3 regions of the Paenibacillus sp. PvR098 genome follow, and region 2 is predicted to be linked to each of the others. Evidence: riboswitches for the same ligand, from Rfam matches in the RefSeq annotation. Region 2 holds a riboswitch; each other region holds the start of a gene.
The links. A riboswitch is a leader RNA that binds a small molecule or an ion and turns the genes downstream of it on or off. The one in region 2 is predicted to bind cobalamin.
Positions count from the first base shown of each region.

Region 1 (6,160 bases), 2.8 Mb from region 2:
TAAATAAATTGATTACATCTTCCATTATTTAAAATATGTTATTTTAGCTTGGTATAATATTACTATTTCGATATTGATTAATTTTACAAAATGTGGGTTTACCATTTACTACATGATTATTCCGCACCAAATGCGGAGGTTGTTATAATCACTGATGTCATGGGTTATTCCCTTTCTATTCTATGTAACACATTGGTATACGGAACCGGTTCCATAGAAGTCCAAAAATAAACTCTCTTTTGAGAACTAGCAAGAGAACTTGCTGGATGTACGACAACCGTAATCGTTTCAAAGCACCAGTTGCCGTCACCGTTAAAAATAAGCCTGATTTCTCAGGCTTCACTTTAACTCCGTTTCCCGAGTTTCGATTCGTACCATCCCTCGTTTCCCTAATCCCGTCCTGATTGCGATCTTCAAATCCCAGGCTGTCCAATATGCCATTGGCCTTCTCCAAATGATAATCATACGCCCTGACATTGGGGTTATACCATGGTGATCCAGGTGGGATGACCCCTGCATTTCCAACCGCTCCATTACCGCCGAGCACTTTTTCGGCAATCGCAGCCCGGTCAAGAGCATAGGTTATCGCGTGCCGCAAATCTTTAAGACCCAATAGAGGATGATCCAGATTAAATACCATACGGACGATACTTCCATGAGGATTGCTTTCCATGACTTGATAGCCTGCTTTTTTCAGCTCCTGAACATCTTTGTAATTGTTGGACAAGACGGCATCGATATCCTTATTTTTTAGCGATAATACCGTGTTGTTGGCAGTGATAAAGGAAATTTCCTCAACAACGGGCTTTCCTTTAAAATAGTCTGCATTAGCCGTGAATAGATGCTGCCCGGACTCTTGATTATAGCTCTTGAGAATATAAGGACCGGTTCCAACAGCAGCTCCTTCTCCGCGGAAGGATTTGGGGTCTTTAACGTTAGCCCAAATGTATTCAGGAATAATAGGGATCACTCCCATGACTTCTTCCACAAATGGTGAAAAAAGCTTATTTAGATGAAAGACTACGGTCGTGTTATTTTTAACTTCGACATCGTCTATCATACTGGTATCTCCCCAAGCGAAACCATGCTGAGAAAGATATGCAAACGTAAATTTAACGTCAGAAGCTGTGAGTTCCTTCCCATCCTGCCATTTGACACCTTCTCTCAAATGAACGGTGTAAGTCCTTCCGTTATCGGAAGTCTCCCAACTCTGAGCCAACCATGGAATAATACCCTGTTGATCCTTCCAGGTTAACGTATCATAAAGATAACTGACTCGAAGGTACCCAGCTGGTCCTCTGGAACTAAAGGCAAAGGGGGATGGGAACCCGGCATCGCTCGTCCAGGCAAGTCTCAGCTTTTGGGGATCTCCATTCCGTTGAACTTCCTTATTCGATTCGGAATCCTGCTGAGAGTTACATCCAACTAGTAAAACCGCAAAGAATACATAAAGCAGAAAATAAACGGCACGGTTCATGTTCCTTCTCCTTAATTTGGTACATGAAGTCTCGACTCGACAAATTCTTCCGGACAAATACCAACTTACAGCCATGTCGTTTTGTCTTGGAATGCCGTACGTTTCGTTTCCACACTGTCAGCAGAAGGATAGCCGACGAATACGGCCCCGACAATTTTCTTGTTCTCCGGGGAGCCGATCAGCTTGTACAATCGTTCGTCTCTGGAAAGACCTATGCCTCTTGTCCGCCATACTAGGCCCAGCCCCAGCTCCTGCGCAGTCAGCCACATGGAATGTATCGCGCAAGCAACGGCATATTCATTATCCTCGGAGGACGCTTCATCGCCCGGAATGACATCCGAGGTGGCTACAATGACAAGCGGCGTTGCTTCCAGCACCGCGATCGATTCCTTCACCAAATGCGGCTTCGTTGGAAACCGCTCCTCCAGAAAATCCCGGGCGATCTGTTCATATCGCGCCTTCGCTTCCCCGCGGATTACATAAAAATGCCACGGTTCACGCAAACGATCGTTGGGCGCCCAGGTGGCCGCTTCCAGCAGCGCGTTGATTTTCTCCGTTTCTACTTCTTTCGGCTCATAGCTTCTTACCGCTCTGCGGCTTCTTAATGCTTTCGTGATGGACATTGTTCATATCTCCTTTTGATAGAAAATAAAAAAAGCATTTCCAACATTGAGAATGTTAGAAATGCCTGGATATAACTCTAATAAGGCAGGCGCTTTCCAAAGAAACTGAACCACCTACATAAAAAGAACATCCGATCTCTAACACTCCCTAATTCCGCGTAGGGCTGCAGTGTTGTTAAAATAGGCAGGTCTCCTGACTAAGGATATATCTTTCAGACCTTCCCGGGCTATATTCCAGTGGTTGTTCTGAAAGGATCAGCTTGAGTTGCTGAAATCCATATACAGTGGCGGGACCGTGTCGGAATGAAACCGAACTTCCCTTTTAAGTGATAGAAGCGTTCTTCTCACACCTATTTTCTATTGATATGAAGTTGAGTTGTATCCAACCTACCCTTTTTACTGAATACTTCCTTTAGCTTAGTTGCGAAACTTGCAATTGTCAACGCATATAAAGACAATTACCCAAATACTACCATCCGTCCTTGATCAAACCGGATATTTCTTAAATTTCCACATTGAAATCTCGATCCGCCATAACTTGAACAACAAAATCTATTAACTGAGAATCTCTGCATATCATAAACCGCCGCGGTGTGCTGCTTCATAAATTCATGCGTTCCTCGGGTTCAAGACCAGCTGCCAAAACATCGATTATTCCGCCGTATCGACATCAATGATATCTAATACAAAGATAAAGATAGGAATTCCCACGATCAAGCCCCATATGCCCAGGTAATGCTCTGAGAAAATGAGAATAACAAACGTATAGAACATAGGAAGATTCACTTTAGAAGACATCAGTTTCGGATTTAAGAAATAACCCTCCAGGAAGTGAAGCACAGCGATTATGGATAGCACATAGATCACCATCAGATGTCCGCCTATTGTATACCCGATGATACATAAAGGAATTAATGAAATTAAAAAACCCACTACGGGAACTAAACTAAGCAGGAAAATCATAATGGTTAGAGCAAACAGGTAAGGAAAGCCTAGAATCCATAGTCCGATAATCGTAAATACAGTATTGCATAGAGCAATAAGCATTTGAGCTTCAATGACTTTCCCGAAAGACAGAATGAATTTCTTACCAAAATACTCGAACTCTTCATAAAGCCAAGAAAGCTTGCTTCTTTTTAACCTGGAAGTAAATGCAATAATTCTATTTTTCTCAAGAATAAAGACAAAGCTCAGAACGATCGCCAAAACGAATGTTGTTCCCCAATTACTTATTCTAAGAATGTATTCAAAGCCTTGTTTTACGTAAGATTGCAAATTCAAGTCTTTCAAGGTTCTGTACACATATTGGGATAGTTCATCTTGGGGGACTGGCATATTCGTTAATCCGACCAGAATATCTTTTAATTGTTTGATTTGCACATAGACCTTCGGCAAGTAATTAATGATTGCGATAACGAATATGGTAACCATAATCAGATATAACAATATAATGATGACCTTACTATTGACAATCACGTATTTACTTAATTTTCTCGTTAGAACTTGCTGAAGACTGTTCATGATGTAGATTAATAAAAAGGTTAACAGAATCAAGTTCAGCATGTCCCTTATACTAAATAGCAAAATACATATAACGATAATGATGAAGAATCGTCTTACCGTTAAATTTAAAAAGAATCGCCTAATATTCTCCACCCATTCATCTCCATTCAAGTCACCCGCCAATTTTCTCTCTACTCTAGTCTACAAGATGAAAATTGGTTAGCGCAATGATAAATACGCAAGCAGGCATCTAGAATTATAAAAATTCTTAATTTGTAATAAAAATAAGCCGAATTTTCATTTTTGATGAAGTTTCTACCTAGCGAGTTATAGGACAATTTACCCTCCACATAAAAGTAAGTAAAAATGTAGGGGGCTTAGCGGGTTCAAATGATTCGGTCCAATCTAGCCTCCTTGTCAGCAGGAACGGCCAGCCTTACCTTCACTTTCATGTTATGTATGTCGTTATTGGGAAGAACCGATCGTAGACCAGGCATTGAATTATGGTGTATGGAATTTTGAACTGCCCTGACGGCTGCCTTTGTCACGTTTTGCCCATGTAGACGAAAATATTTTTACACTTACACATGTGATATTCCAGAATTAATTAGAAAATGGAGCCCGCAAACCCGCGTGGCTCCATTTTTGTTGTTACGCATAAATATGCAAAGACTTTCAGCAACCTAACAGTTTTTTTTCGCTGTATCCTACTCATTTTTGCTCCCCTTTTCTGAGAGAACCAAAAATAAAAAAGCCGCGCAGCGCGCGATATATGTTCTTGTCCCTCGACAAGTCCATTCTTCAATAGTAAAGCAATTCATCCCAATCATTTTCAACATAAACTTTCAGTTGAATCAACAGCTAACTTTAAGAGGAATCTTCCATTGGCCCAACAGGAAACTTCATTCTAAATCCAAACGCTATCCGCGTGTAACCGCAGCCGAGTTGACTCCTAGTGGACGCCGATCTACAGAGTCAAGGGACACACTTGTCTCGCTGGTATCTTCATTAGTTTATGAGTTGTATAACACGCCACATCCTAGTAAACCACTCTAATGTTTTATAATTATAGATTAGGTGTAACTATATTACGTAAAGAATAATCGTAGAGAGGATGAGAAGTTAATGTTCAAACGCATGGAGGAAATAGCGATTGAGATTCCTGAGGTTGAGAAGCCGGATCCAAATGCTGCTGCTGCCGTACAAGAACTGTTAGGCGGGAAGTTCGGAGAAATGTCGACGTTGAACAATTATCTGTATCAATCCTTTAATTTCCGTTCAAAGAAAAAACTTAAGCCTTTCTACGATTTGGTAATGAGCATAACGGCTGAAGAACTTGGCCATGTCGAGTTGGTATCGCATGCTATCAACAATTGTCTGAGAGGTTCAACAGAAACTAAAAAACCGGATGCTACTCCGCTCGATTCCGTTAAAGATGCGCGCTTGTCTTATCACTTCTTGGCTGGGGCTCAGGGAGCTATGCCGTTCGACTCCATGGGTAATCCATGGACTGGAGCCAATGTGTTTAACAGTGGTAACTTGGTGGAAGATTTGCTTCATAACTTCTTCCTGGAATGTGGAGCCAGGACTCATAAAATGAAAGTATACGAAATGACGGATCATCCGGCTGCACGCGAAGTTGTAGGCTTCCTCCTTGTGCGGGGCGGGGTTCACGTTGTTGCCTATGCTAAGGCATTAGAAATCGCAACAGGAGTAAATGTAACAAAATTAGTACCGATTCCATCTTTAAGCAACAAGTCATTTAACGAAGCCAGGAAATATGAGGAAAAAGGTGTGCACACGAAGCTATATACGTGGAGTGATAGCGACTTTAACGCGATCGATCAGATCTGGAAAGGTACGCATCCTGAGGATGACCTTCCACTTGAAGTAATTCAAGGCGCGCCAAAAGGCGTACCGATTCCTGAAGCCCCTGCCCTCGAAGAGGAATTCGCACCTGGAATCTCCACTGAGGACTTTAAGGCAATCGCAAAACGACTCAAAATGGCTGGTAATATTACTGAATAACTTTTGGCGGCCCTCAAAAACTGTTGATAAAGTTACCAAGAGATGACCCCTGAATTCATAAGGGGTCATCTTATTTAATATATCCACTGTAAACGATGAGCGTAATCAAAGGTATACTTGTTTTATTATATTATCTCAATTAAATTTTCATTATCTTCACTTTTTCACTAGATTCGCTCTAATTCCAGCCTTACCACTAATATCTGCTTCAACTTTCCTCTTGAATTGGAATGATAACATAGACGTTAGCCAATAAATTGTGTCAATAGCTGGTTAAACTTTTCACGTTCTTCCCAGAAAGGGCCATGACCGCTATATTGAAACGGGACAAGCAGTGAATTTCTTATTTTTTGATTTAGTTCCTGAGCTTGTTCAAATGGAATCACTTTGTCATGAATGCCGTGAATTATTAAAGTAGGGACAAATATTTTTTGCAGATCAGCGTACATCTTTTCATCTCTTAGTAAAACTATGATTGCCGCGGTTGACCAACCTGCCGCCTGTAATCCCAATTGAAAAAACCAGTCCC
Region 1 is NZ_JAFIBU010000001.1:1,593,880-1,600,039, forward strand. Features, by position in the region: gene JOE45_RS07935 (ABC transporter substrate-binding protein) at 176-1,477, opposite strand; gene JOE45_RS07940 (nitroreductase family protein) at 1,543-2,100, opposite strand; cobalamin riboswitch at 2,267-2,469, opposite strand; gene JOE45_RS07945 (AI-2E family transporter) at 2,752-3,756, opposite strand; partial or broken gene JOE45_RS07950 (Lin0512 family protein) at 3,990-4,166, opposite strand; gene JOE45_RS07955 (manganese catalase family protein) at 4,729-5,631, shown strand; gene JOE45_RS07960 (alpha/beta fold hydrolase) at 5,877-6,160, opposite strand, start outside.
Region 1: it holds a riboswitch for cobalamin, as region 2 does, so the genes downstream of both, JOE45_RS07940 (nitroreductase family protein) here and JOE45_RS21620 (ribonucleoside-diphosphate reductase subunit alpha) in region 2, are expected to answer to the same signal.

Region 2 (6,160 bases):
ATGAGGTTTGTATTAAGCGCTGCAGCTAACGCATTCCTCAACCTCTAGGCTCTGGTTACGGACGTAATAAACGGTTTTTAACCCGTTCTTCCAAGCAGCCATGTACAGCTCGAGGAAATCACGTGCGGACAGCTCCGGTGTGATGTACAGATTGAATGATTGCGATTGATCGATGTGTCGTTGGCGGGCACCGGCTGCACGGATGCTCCAGTGCTGATCAATCCGATGTGCTTCCTTGTAGTACCACATCGTATCGGGATTCAAGTTAGGCGCCGTTTGCGGAATGACGGCGTTCTTCTTCTCCTCAATGAAAAACTTATTGAAAATCGGATCTATGCCCGCGGTCGAACCGGCGATCAAGGAGGTGGAAGCCGTCGGCGCGATGGCGAACATCCAGCCGTTGCGAACGCCGTGCTTGGCCACCTGCTCTTTAAGCTCCAGCCACTCGGGACTGCTATATCCACGCTCTTCGAAGTAAACGCCGGACTGCCATTCGCTGCCCTCGAAGACCGGATATGCGCCTTTTTCCTTAGCGATTTCCATAGAAGCTTTAATGGCATAGTAGTTCATCCACTCGTAAACTTCATCTGCTTTTTGCACATGCTCGTCGGATTCCCACTGGATATGAAGCTGAGCCATCATCTGGTGATATCCGCTGGAACCAAGGCCTACGGCACGGTACTTTTTATTGGTAATTTCCGCTTGCGGAATCGGGTAGTAGTTCAAATCAATAACGTTGTCCATCATTCGCATTTGCGTCGTTACTACACGTTCAATATCTTCCTTTGTATAGACGCGGCCAAGGTTGGTAGACGAGAGATTGCAAACGACGAAATCGCCGCTCTTCACCGTAGAGGTGATGATGCCGTCTTCGTGCTGGGTTTGGATCATTTCCGTCGGGCTCATGTTCTGGCAAATTTCAGTACATAAATTCGAACAGTAGATCATGCCTTTATGCTTATTCGGATTGGCGCGGTTGACCGTGTCGCGGAAGAACACGAACGGGGTGCCCGTCTCGAAAGCGCTGGTCAGGATACGCTTCATGATATCGATCGCCGGAATTTCATCCTTCGAGATTTTGTCGTCATTCACGCACTCCCAATAACGGCGTTCCCACTCCTCGCCATAAGAATCCTCAATGGAGTACCCTTTGACTTTGCGCACCTCATGCGGGTCGAACAAATACCAGCTGCCGCGTTCCTCTACCGTCTTCATGAACAAATCAGGAATACATACGCCAGGGAAAATATCGTGGGCCTTCATCCGGTCGTCCCCGTTATTTGTTTTCAGGTTCAGGAAGTCCAGTACATCTTTATGCCACACGTCCAGATAAACCGCCACGGCGCCGGAACGGACGCCAAGCTGGTCGACGGCAATTGCGGTATTGTTATAGTTTTTGATCCATGGGATGACGCCCCCGGCTACTCCCTTGAAGCCGCGAATGTTAGAGCCCTTGCTGCGGACTTTACCTACATAAATTCCCATGCCACCGCCGTGCTTGGACACTTGGGCGAAGCTTTGGTCTACGTTGTATATGCCCCACAGGTTATCCGGCACCGTATCGATAAAGCAGCTCGACAATTGATGCAGCGGCTTGCGGGCATTAGCCAAAGTTGGAGTCGCAACCGTCATTTCCAGATTGCTGAGCACATCGTAGAACCGCTTGGCCCAGTATAGCTTGTCCGATTCCTTCATGGCCAAATGCATCGCAACACCCATGAACAGCTCCTGCGGCAGCTCGAGTACTTCTTTATCCAGCCCTTTGATCAGGTATCGGTCCGCGAGCGTCTTCAGGCCGATGTAGTTCAGCAGGTAGTCTCTCTCCGGTTTGATGTAGGTGCCGAGCTCCCGGATCTCTTCTTTATTATAGTGCTCAAGAATATATTCGCCGTACAGGCCAGTTTGTGTTAAATAGGTAATCAGGGAATACAGATCGCCATATCCAAAATGACCGTATTTACGATTCAATTGAGCTTCTTTGTACAGATCATACGTCAAAAGCTTGGCGGCCACGTACTGCCAATTTGGCTGCTCAACGCTCGTTTTCTCTACAGCGACTTGAATCAGCAGGCGCTGTATTTCCTTGGTCGTAATTTCATTGCGGAACAAAGGCAGCAAAGCGGTTTCCAGCTCCAGCGGATCGCATTCGGGATACGTTTCGCAAGCAAAGTCGATTACTTTTTTCATTTTGGAAAACACTAGCTCTTCTTTCGTGCCGTCTCTTTTGACGATAATCATATACATCCAGCTCCTCTTGTTCATGTAAAAAGCATGCCTTCGCCCGTTCCCGACAGGCGGAGGCATGCCAATATCCGTCATAGGTGGCACCTCCCTATCTGTCGTAGGGTGAATCGTGCCGAAGAAGCGGGCGGTTTTCTGACTTTGAAGTGCTGCTCTTACCGGTCGTTGTCCGAGTCGAACGGTGGCGAATCGGGCCGATAACATCTTCGTTACAGTGGCGGGGCCGCACCGGACTTGCACCGGCTTTACTTTTCGACCTTCCACAATATATCGTAGTGGAAGGCGCCTGCTTCTACCATATGTAGTTGTTTTGTTAAAGCGATAGTATGAATTTAACTCATTTTTGCGCCGGTTGTCAATGTATGATTTCATACGAGATTCGACAAAAAAGCGAGCTTTCCATGTGCCTTGCGCTGCATTTGGTTTGTGTGAGTCATTTATGCTACATTTATTTTGGTACTTACTTGAAGGGGGATTCACCATGCATTTCATTGATTTCATACCCCGGCTGCTGAGGCGTCCGGTTTATTTCTTCTTATTATGTTCGGTGATTGTTTTCGCTTTCGGAATGGCTTCGCGGGCGGACGCCCATGCAAGCCTGGTTGAGGCTCAGCCGGCGGCAGGAAGTGAACTTGTGCAAGCGCCGGACCAGATTGTTCTTACCTTCAATGAAAGGTTGGAAAAAGAGTTATATCAATTAAGGGTGTACGACAGGAACAAACGGCTGGTAACGGAACAAAACGCCGTGCTGAATGCAAGTCAGACGGCGTTGACGCTGAACTTGCCGAGGCTTGGACAGGGGACTTATCTGGTAACGTATCATGTCATCTCGGCGGATGGTCATCCGGTGAACGGAACGTATCTGTTCGCCGTAGGCGAGAGCTTGAGCGGGCCGGCGCCGGCGTCCGGGATTGAGGCTGACATGGATCATCTTCACTATCACGACAGCGGGCCGCTGGACCGCTTCGGAGTGAAGGACGTGCTGCAGTTTGCTTCACGCATCGCTTTCTATATTACAATGCTGGGCTTTACCGGTTTGCTCTTGTGGCTCCGTTGGTTCGGTACAGGAAGTCCGATGGAGACGAAGACCCGTTTGCGGCGGAGCGCGGAGCGCTGGCAGCAGGCTTACCTTATTGTTTACATTGTGTTCATGTGGGCTCATATGGGTGATCTGATCGGTGACGGTGGAGCGGATGCGCTTCTGCGATTGTTTTCGCAGACAAACATCGGCTATGCCTGGCTTGGAGGTATCCTGCTGGCTCTGCTCTCGTTTGTTATGCTGTATCGAAACGCTCTGCTGGACTATATATGGGTTGCTGCCGTCTGGTTTGCCAAAAGCTTGCTCGGCCACGCCGCGGCCTTCCAGCCCGCTAAGGAGACGCTCACTCTGGACTTTGTGCATCTCGCCGCTTCCTCCGTTTGGATCGGGGGGCTGCTGACGCTGCTTACGCTTTGGAAAAGCGAGAGGGAGCAAGCAAGGCGGTTTTATCCGTTTTTTTCTACGGCTGCGTTGATCAGTATGTTGGTGCTGATCGTTTCGGGCGTGCTGATGACCTTCATTTTCCTGCCGGATATTCGTTATATCGTGGAAACGTCCTGGGGCAAGCTTTTGATTGTCAAAACCGTGCTGGTGCTTTTGGTAGTCGTCACCGCATCGTCGGTTCGTTATTATTATCGGAAGAACAACGAACAGCGCGTAGGGGGCTTGATTCGGACGGACGCGCTGCTGATGGCGCTTATCTTGGGAATTGTCGGCATCTTCACCTATTTACTGCCGGCTCCTGCTAATGAACCGTTGAATTGGCATGTGATGGGCGAAAAGATACACATGACGGCGCAGATCAGTCCAAACGTTCCAGGTGTGAATGATTTTACGGTGAAGGTGTGGCTGCCTGAGAAGCTCGGTAAACCAAAGCAAGTCATCATGAAGCTTCAATCGATCGACAGTCCGGAAATCGCTCCGCTGAGTGTTCCTCTGGAATATTTTGAGGATCCGAGCTTTGAGGAATCATTTGGAATGAAAAGGTACAGCTACAAGGCTCGCGGGGCCTACTTGCCATATCCCGGCCATTGGAAGCTGGAGGTTCGGGTCATGGACAGCAATGATGACGAAACGGTATATGAAAAGGAAGAAAGAGTTTTTTAATGCCTGATACGACAAAAATACACCAGCGCATAGGACTTTATGACCAAAAATTCTTCTGCGTCTATGGTTTACTTTGATAGGAACGCAAGCCGGGCTGTTCTCGATCAGGGGAGTGTTAGGTCTTCCCTATGATCAAGTGGATTGGATTGCGCTCGGGTTCATCTCGATTGCTGCCGGGCCGGTTCTTTATGTGTCTTTGAAGAAACAAGCAAATCAACTGATAACAACCTGGTATGCCATTTCGTCTTTGCTGCTGTTGGCGGAATGTACGGAGATGGCGACCCGATACTTCTATGCGGGTTGGAACGGCTGGCTTATCCACTTGGCAGATGCAGCAGGGATGACTCTGCTAACAGTCCCTTTGTTGTATTTTGCTATAGCCGATCTCCGGAATAGAGAAGATACGGAACGGCGTTTACACGATTTGGCCTTTCATGACCAGCTTACCGGACTGCCGAATCGAGAGAAATTTCAGCAGTCCCTTGAGACTTCCATTGAAGCGGCCCGATTAGCCGGAACCCAGCTGGCCGTCCTGTTTATCAATCTCGACCGGTTCAAGAATGTAAATGATACGTTCGGTCACGCCTTTGGTGATCGATTGCTCGTCGAAGCGGCGGAACGGCTGAAGAATTGATGATTTTGGCACGGGATTTTCTTCACTGAACTATTTGAAAAAATTCCCCATCGACAAGCTGAAAATCGCGCAGCAATTTGTAAGGGATATTACCGATGACCCGGATGATGCCGCGATCGTGCAGGCGATCATGGCGATGGCGCAAAGCTTGAAGCTGAATGTCATCGCGGAAGGAGTGGAGACGGAAGAACAGCTCTCGTTTCTGCTGGATGTCAAATGTAGGGAGATTCAAGGTTACATATACAGCCGACCGGTTCCGGCAGATGAGTTTCACGCTTTGCTGCAGAGGAACATGGTGGTGTAAAACAAAGCGGCCCCCGCCTTCAAGGCGATGGGGCCGTTTGGTTTGTAAAAGTTTTGGTTCGACTCAAAAACATGAATATGTATGCTTTGGATAATCGGATTACAGCTTCCAGCTTTGAGGGTGTCCGTCCCCGACGTATTCCGCCGCTCTCGCATTGGCTATAACCTGCTCTTGGCTTTTGCAGCCGGGAATGACCGCAGTAACCGCAGGGTGCTTGAGACACCACGCCAGTGCCCAAGTGGCCATGTCCATACCGGCGGGCAACTCCTTCTCCCGAATGCGCTCCACCTCTTGCAGCTTAAGGAGTGTTTGCTCAGGATCGTGCCTCTGACGGACGTCGTTCTCGGCAAACACCACACCTGGCTTGTACTTGCCGCTCAAGTATCCGCTCGCCAGAGGCACGCGCGCCAATACGCCAAGTCCCTGCCGCTCGCAAGATGGAAATACCCGATCCTCCGGCACGCGGTCCAGCCGGTTATAGACGACTTGAATGACCTCCGAGCCGACGCGTGAGGAAGCATCGGTCTGATGCAGGTTATCGTTGCTTCCGATGGACGTGCCGAGGTGGCGAATTTTACCCGCTTGCACCTGTTTGTCCAGCAGGGTCCATAAGTCGTCCTGATCAAACGCCTCATCCGTTCCCGAATGAAATTGGTATAGGTCTATGTAATCTGTTTGAAGCGCCTTCAAGGAAGCGTCCAGCTGCTCAAGCACCTCTTGAGGGGACCAGTGCTGTGTACGATCCATATGTGCGTGAAAGTGGTGTCCGAACTTGCTGGCGATCACCCAATCTTCCCGGCTTCCGCGGGAGACGTAGCTGCCGATCAGCGACTCG
Region 2 is NZ_JAFIBU010000001.1:4,352,647-4,358,806, forward strand. Features, by position in the region: gene JOE45_RS21620 (ribonucleoside-diphosphate reductase subunit alpha) at 13-2,238, opposite strand; cobalamin riboswitch at 2,351-2,546, opposite strand; gene JOE45_RS21625 (copper resistance CopC/CopD family protein) at 2,723-4,387, shown strand; gene JOE45_RS24305 (diguanylate cyclase domain-containing protein) at 4,728-5,021, shown strand; partial or broken gene JOE45_RS21635 (EAL domain-containing protein) at 5,017-5,325, shown strand; gene JOE45_RS21640 (aldo/keto reductase) at 5,425-6,160, opposite strand, start outside.

Region 3 (6,160 bases), 2.2 Mb from region 2:
AGTACTAACCAAATCATTCCAACCAAATGAGGCATATGTTGAAGCCATTTTATCCTTCTGGGAACTCTATGTAAGCATCTTTTTCGTCTTGGGCGACTAGTAAGCATACATCAGCAGCGGCATCACCATGAACAAGCCTATGTACAAAGGAATTCCTAGCCGCCTAAATCGATCCGCGAGAAAGTGATCTAAGTATCCAATCTTCCGTTTGACATGTGTCCATTCCATCCCTCCTATTGATCAAACTCTTGCTCTCGTAACGATAAATAGATATCCACACTCAAATAGGCTATCCACCATCCTTGGATAACCTCTTTTCGCAAATGTTGCTCCATTGATTACAGCGGCAGCAAATCGGATTGCTCCTTCTTCATTTGGAGGGCTGATCTCATCGATTCCTTACGCAGCAGTTCACTCACGGTTTGGGGATTGGCAGCAAAAAATGAATCGCATATACTCAAATTATAAAGTGCTTTTTTTGCTGCTTCGCAAGCCAGCTTCTCACTTTGTAATAAATACAGACAGATGCTGTAGCAATCATTTTCATGCTTTTTTAACATCGTTATACGATCCGTCATTACCATCATAAGATCATCCCTAACATTTTCTTCCTTATAAATATTTTAAAGGGTTTTCACATGTTGAAATAGTACTATTTTCTTCTAGTACCTGTATGTTGAAGTAAACAGGGTTTAAGCGGCTTTTCTCTTGTGCAACATTCACCCTCAGCGTTACGTTATAAGGTAAGCTAACCAATTCATAGGTCTGGGGTTGATCGTATGAAAAAAGCAAGTCTCATCTTGATAATCCTCTTATGCTTCAGTTTTATTACTTCGCAATCGGCATTTGCCCTGTCTTGTGCTCCGCCGCGCGCTCCCCAAGAAGAAATGGAATTTTCCCAAATGGTGTTTAAAGGAACCGTAGTTTCGCAAAACAGAGATAAACTTCATTTTGAAGTCGCTAAGGCTTGGAAGGGTGACCCAAGCGGTAAGCTTACCTTAAACCAGAACGGTTGGACGGAATTTAAGACAGGAGACGAGTACGTTGTGTTTGCCGGGATGGAGGACGGGAAACTGCGGCCGAGGCTTTGCGGGAATACGGGATTGGCCACCGGATTTAACGAAGACCAACTTGGAGAACCGATTCCAATGGTGCAGACAAGCACTGGTTCAGGCTTCACCCTAGCTCTCGTAGTTATGTTGGTACTCATTGGCATCGTCTTCTTGTGGTGGAAAAAGAAAAGACCCAGAACATAGCATTTCAGCAGTTTATATTTTATTAGGAAACGGAAGTGTAAACGAGATGAATCCGATGAACACCCGTAAATTACAAGGCAGAATTGCCATCGTAACTGGAGCAAGCCGCAGCGCGGGAATAGGTGCCGCAATATGTAAAGCGCTGGCTAGCGAGGGAGCAGATATTTTCTTCACCTACTGGGTTAACTACGATGAAACCATGCCATGGGGCGGTAATGTCGAGGAACAAGACCAGCTTAGTAATGAGATTGTGCAGCTTGGCGTACAATGTGAGCATATCATGGCTGATCTTTCCGATGTAAACAATATCCCTTTTATTCTAAAAACAGTTGAGGAAAAGCTGGGAAAGCCGTCGATCCTGGTGAATAACGCTTGCTATTCTGTAAACGATGATTGGAATACAATGACTGCTGAATCGTTAGATGCTCACTATGCGATCAACATTAGGGCCGTAGCTATGTTAAGCGTCGAATTTGCAAGAAGGTTTAGTCAAGGCACAGGTGGCAGAATCATAAGCATGACCTCCGGTCAATCCTTGGGTCCTATGGTTGGCGAAATCTCTTATGCTACGACGAAAGGCGCTATAGACGCCTTTACAAGAACATTTGCTGCAGAGGTCGGGTCCAAGGGGATCACGGTAAATGCTGTAAATCCGGGACCGACCGACACAGGCTGGATGACACCGGATTTGCAGCAGGAGCTAGCAGGCCACTCCCCTTTGGGGAGAGTTGGATTGCCTCGTGATGCGGCTCGGCTTATCACTTTTCTAGCAACGGATGATGCCCAGTGGATTACAGGCCAAATCTTGCATTCCGATGGAGGATTTAGATAGACAAAACCCTATCGTTCGTGTTATATTTCAATAAATTCGTGTTACTTAGAGGAATTTGACGATTGATAGCGAATACATATATGCATGAATTACCACAAACGAATTACATACATAGTAGATCAGGTGCCTTTGTACTAGCAAAGGGTAACAGGGAATCGGGTGCAAATCCCGAGCGGTCCCGCCACTGTATTTGGGGAGTTTCTCTCAGCATGTCACTCGATGATTCATTGGGGAAGACGGGAGAACACAACGATCCAAGAGCCAGGAGACCTACCTAATCTACGCACCCGAATGCCTTCGAGGAAAGGAATGGTGTACGAATAATGAAACGATGATCACCGCTAACGGATCTTGTCGTCTATTCATGCGTACCCCTGACCAATCCAATAGGATTGGTTTTTTGAGTTCTATAACTACGTACACAGGAGGATATGTAAAGTATGATCTCTAAAAAAGCAATAAGCACGCTTCTATTAGTCCTGGGATTTACGTTGTACCTGACTGTCAATGAACCTCAATCCGCTTATGCCATGCATATTATGGAGGGCTTTCTTCCGCTGGGATGGGCGATCTTCTGGTGGGCTGTGTTTGTGCCGTTCTTTATTCTCGGGCTCCGGGCCTTGATTAAAATTACGAGGGAAACGCCGGAACTCAAAATCATGCTGGGTGTGGCTGGCGCCTTCATCCTCGTCCTGTCGGCACTCAAAATTCCGTCCGTGACAGGAAGCAGCTCGCATCCTACCGGGACGGGCCTTGGCGCCATCATGTTCGGTCCGCTGCCCATGAGCGTGCTCGGATCCATTGTCTTGTTGTTTCAAGCTTTGCTGCTTGCTCATGGCGGTCTGACCACCCTTGGAGCCAACGCGTTCTCTATGGCTGTCGCCGGTCCCATGATCGGTTATGCGGCATACAGGGGGATGATGAGATCCACAGGGAAACAAACGCTATCCATCTTTACGGCGGCTGCGCTGGCTAACCTGTCTACCTATGTCGTCACCTCGATTCAATTATCTTTGGCATTTCCCGCAGAGAGCGGCGGCTTCCTCGCTTCGCTCGCTAAATTCGGAGGTATCTTTGCGATTACCCAAGTCCCTTTGGCCATCAGCGAAGGACTGCTCACCGTACTGATCTGGAACTGGCTGAAATCCAACAGCTCTGAGGAAATGTCACTGCTGCAGAGTAAAATGAAGGGGGCTTAACCACCATGATAACCCGTAAAATGAGCGTTCTCATCTTGATCATCGTTGTATTATTGGCCGTTCTTCCCCTCCTGTTCGTGAACGGCGAATTTGGCGGAGCTGACGGCGCTGCGGAAGAAATGATCACCGAGATTCAGCCTGCTTATGAGCCCTGGTTTTCCCCGCTGATGGAGCCTCCGGGTGAAACCGAAAGCATGCTGTTTGCCCTGCAAGCTGCTATCGGCGCAGGTTTCATCGGCTATGCGTTCGGATGGTTCAAGGGCAGAGCCTCCAAATCCAAAACGTTATGATTAAGCTGATCGATACGCTCTCTTATACGAACAAGCTGCGGTCCGTTTCTCCGATGTGGAAAAGCGGATTCGCAGCCTCTCTGTTGGTGCTGTCTTACTTAGCTCATCCCGTCATTCAGCTCCTGATCATGGGCTGGATGTTCCTATGGGCTACCCAATATGCCCAGGTCCCCGTCAAAGTGTACAGCCTGCTCATCGGGGCGTCCTGCCTCTTCTATGCAGCCAGTCTTCCGGCGCTTGTCATCGAGTTTTCAGCTACCGATTCCGTAACGGCCCTCACCAATGGGATCACCCTCTTTACCTTTGCACAGTGGACGGCTTATGTAACGGAAGCAGGCATGTACCAAGCGTTCGGCCTGCTCATCCGGATCATCGCTTGTTTATCCTGTATTACCTTTCTCATGCTGACCACTTCAATGTCCGATCTGTTTCAGGTGATGAAAAAACTGCGTGTGCCGTCGTTGGTGCTGGAATTGATGCTGATCATGTACCGCTTTCTCTTCGTGCTCTCGGATACGGCTCAGCAGATGTATACGGCTCAAAGGGCTCGCGGCGGTCAGACCGGCTTCGATCGCAGGCTGAAGGATACGGCTATCCTGATCGTCCGGTTGTTCGGCAAGACGATGCAGCGGTCTAAGAGTCTATCGCATGGTCTGATAGCAAGAGGATTTACGCAAGATATTCAACTGGCTCCTTATCAAGCGGGCCCCGTGCCCTTGCGTTATGTATGGGAAAGCCGTATCGGAGTGACCTTATTATTGCTATTCGAGCTGGGGCTTCGCTGGAGGGATATGATATGAAATCGTTAATGGAGGCTCACGATGTACGCTACAGCTACCCCGGAACTGGGGATGAGGCGCTTCAAGGATTGACGATGAGCTTGCCTGCAGGCAAGAAAACCGCGATTTGCGGCCATAACGGGTCCGGCAAATCCACCATGTTCCTGCATGCGATCGGCATTCACCGCCCTGCCGCCGGAGAGATGAGCTGGAAGGGTTCTCCTATGTCCTATCGTCCGAGTGACCTCCAAAAGCTCCGGCAGCAGGTTGGACTTGTGTTTCAGGATCCGGAGCATCAGCTGATTCTCAGTACGCCGTACGAAGATATCTCCTACGGTCTACGAAATGCCGGGATACCCGAGCATGACATTACCCAGCGTACCCAACATGTGCTTGCGTCCATGGGTCTGGAGCTTGTAGCCAACACACCCATTCATCACTTGAGCCTCGGCCAAAAAAAACGGGTTGCCCTTGCCGGAGTGATGGTCCTTGAGCCGGAGCTGCTCCTGCTGGATGAACCGACTGCTTATCTGGACCGCTTGTCCGAGCGGCAGCTCATGAAGGAATTAAACCGGATTCATGAGAGCGGCACCACCGTCGTCATGGCTACGCACGATATGAATTTGGCCTATGCTTGGGCGGACTGGATCCTGGTGATGGATCATGGGAAATGCCTGCTGGAAGGCATACCCTACGACGTGTTTAAACAGGAGGACTTGATGATTTCGCTCGGTCTGGAACCGCCCATGCTGCTGCAAGTCTGGTCGAGTTTACCCGCGAAAGTTCGCGTGGAAAGCCCCCCTCCTCGCAGCATCGCCGAGCTGAAGGAGCTTATGAAAGAGTTATAAACATACAGAAAAAAGCCGATCCCCTTTCTCTATGCTTGGGAATCGGCTTTTACTTATTCAAAAAACCGTACAGAAAAAACACCGGACGGTCCTTAATTGCAAACGGTTTGGGCATTGGGGGGATGTGCGTCGGGTTTCAACCGCTTTATCACCCCACCCCTATTCCCGTTTGTTCTACACTTTGAATTTACTTATAACATCTTGCAGCTCTTGCGCCATCATACTTAAAGCTTCCGCTGAAGATGCTACCTCCTCCATAGAGGCATTTTGTTCTTCTGCGGATGCAGCGACGTTCTGTGTATTGCCTGCGGATTGTTCGGCAATATTAGCTACAGCTTCCATCATTTCCACCATGCTTTGCGAGCTTACATTAACTTGTTCTACAATAGAAGAAACCTCTTGGGATTCGGCAGCCAACCGTTCGATTGAATTTACAATGTCTCCGAAGGTTTCACCAGTTAAATGAACCATCTTAATACCTTCTTGGACAATGGATGTACCATCATTCATAGACTCAACCGCTTTATCCGCTTCCGTTTGAATCTCTTGGATGAGTTCACGAATTTGAGCCGCTGCATCACCCGATTGCTCAGCTAATTTCCGTACTTCGTCAGCTACTACAGCAAACCCTCGCCCATGTTCCCCAGCCCGTGCAGCTTCAATCGCGGCATTTAGAGCTAACAAGTTCGTTTGATTGGCAATTTGTTTGATTAATTCAACGATATGCCCAATTTCCTTGGATTTTTCGCCTAGTGTGTTAACCACACCCGCCGTTTGACTGACCGACTGTTGTACCAAATTCATTTGCTCAACCGTTTGCCTAACGACTGTGTTTCCAGTGTTTGCTTTATTGCTCGCAGTGCTCGTTAAATCTGCAACGTTTTGAATAGACGATGCCGCCTGATTCATTCCTCTTGAGATTTCTGCAGCTGCTTCAGTTGCTTCAGTTGCACTGG
Region 3 is NZ_JAFIBU010000001.1:2,151,099-2,157,258, forward strand. Features, by position in the region: gene JOE45_RS23845 (hypothetical protein) at 97-228, opposite strand; gene JOE45_RS10765 (hypothetical protein) at 339-587, opposite strand; gene JOE45_RS10770 (hypothetical protein) at 780-1,256, shown strand; gene JOE45_RS10775 (SDR family oxidoreductase) at 1,303-2,088, shown strand; cobalamin riboswitch at 2,193-2,380, shown strand; gene JOE45_RS10780 (energy-coupling factor ABC transporter permease) at 2,529-3,287, shown strand; gene JOE45_RS10785 (energy-coupling factor ABC transporter substrate-binding protein) at 3,293-3,577, shown strand; gene cbiQ (cobalt ECF transporter T component CbiQ) at 3,538-4,377, shown strand; gene JOE45_RS10795 (energy-coupling factor ABC transporter ATP-binding protein) at 4,374-5,204, shown strand; gene JOE45_RS10800 (methyl-accepting chemotaxis protein) at 5,379-6,160, opposite strand, start outside.
Region 3: it holds a riboswitch for cobalamin, as region 2 does, so the genes downstream of both, JOE45_RS10780 (energy-coupling factor ABC transporter permease) here and JOE45_RS21620 (ribonucleoside-diphosphate reductase subunit alpha) in region 2, are expected to answer to the same signal.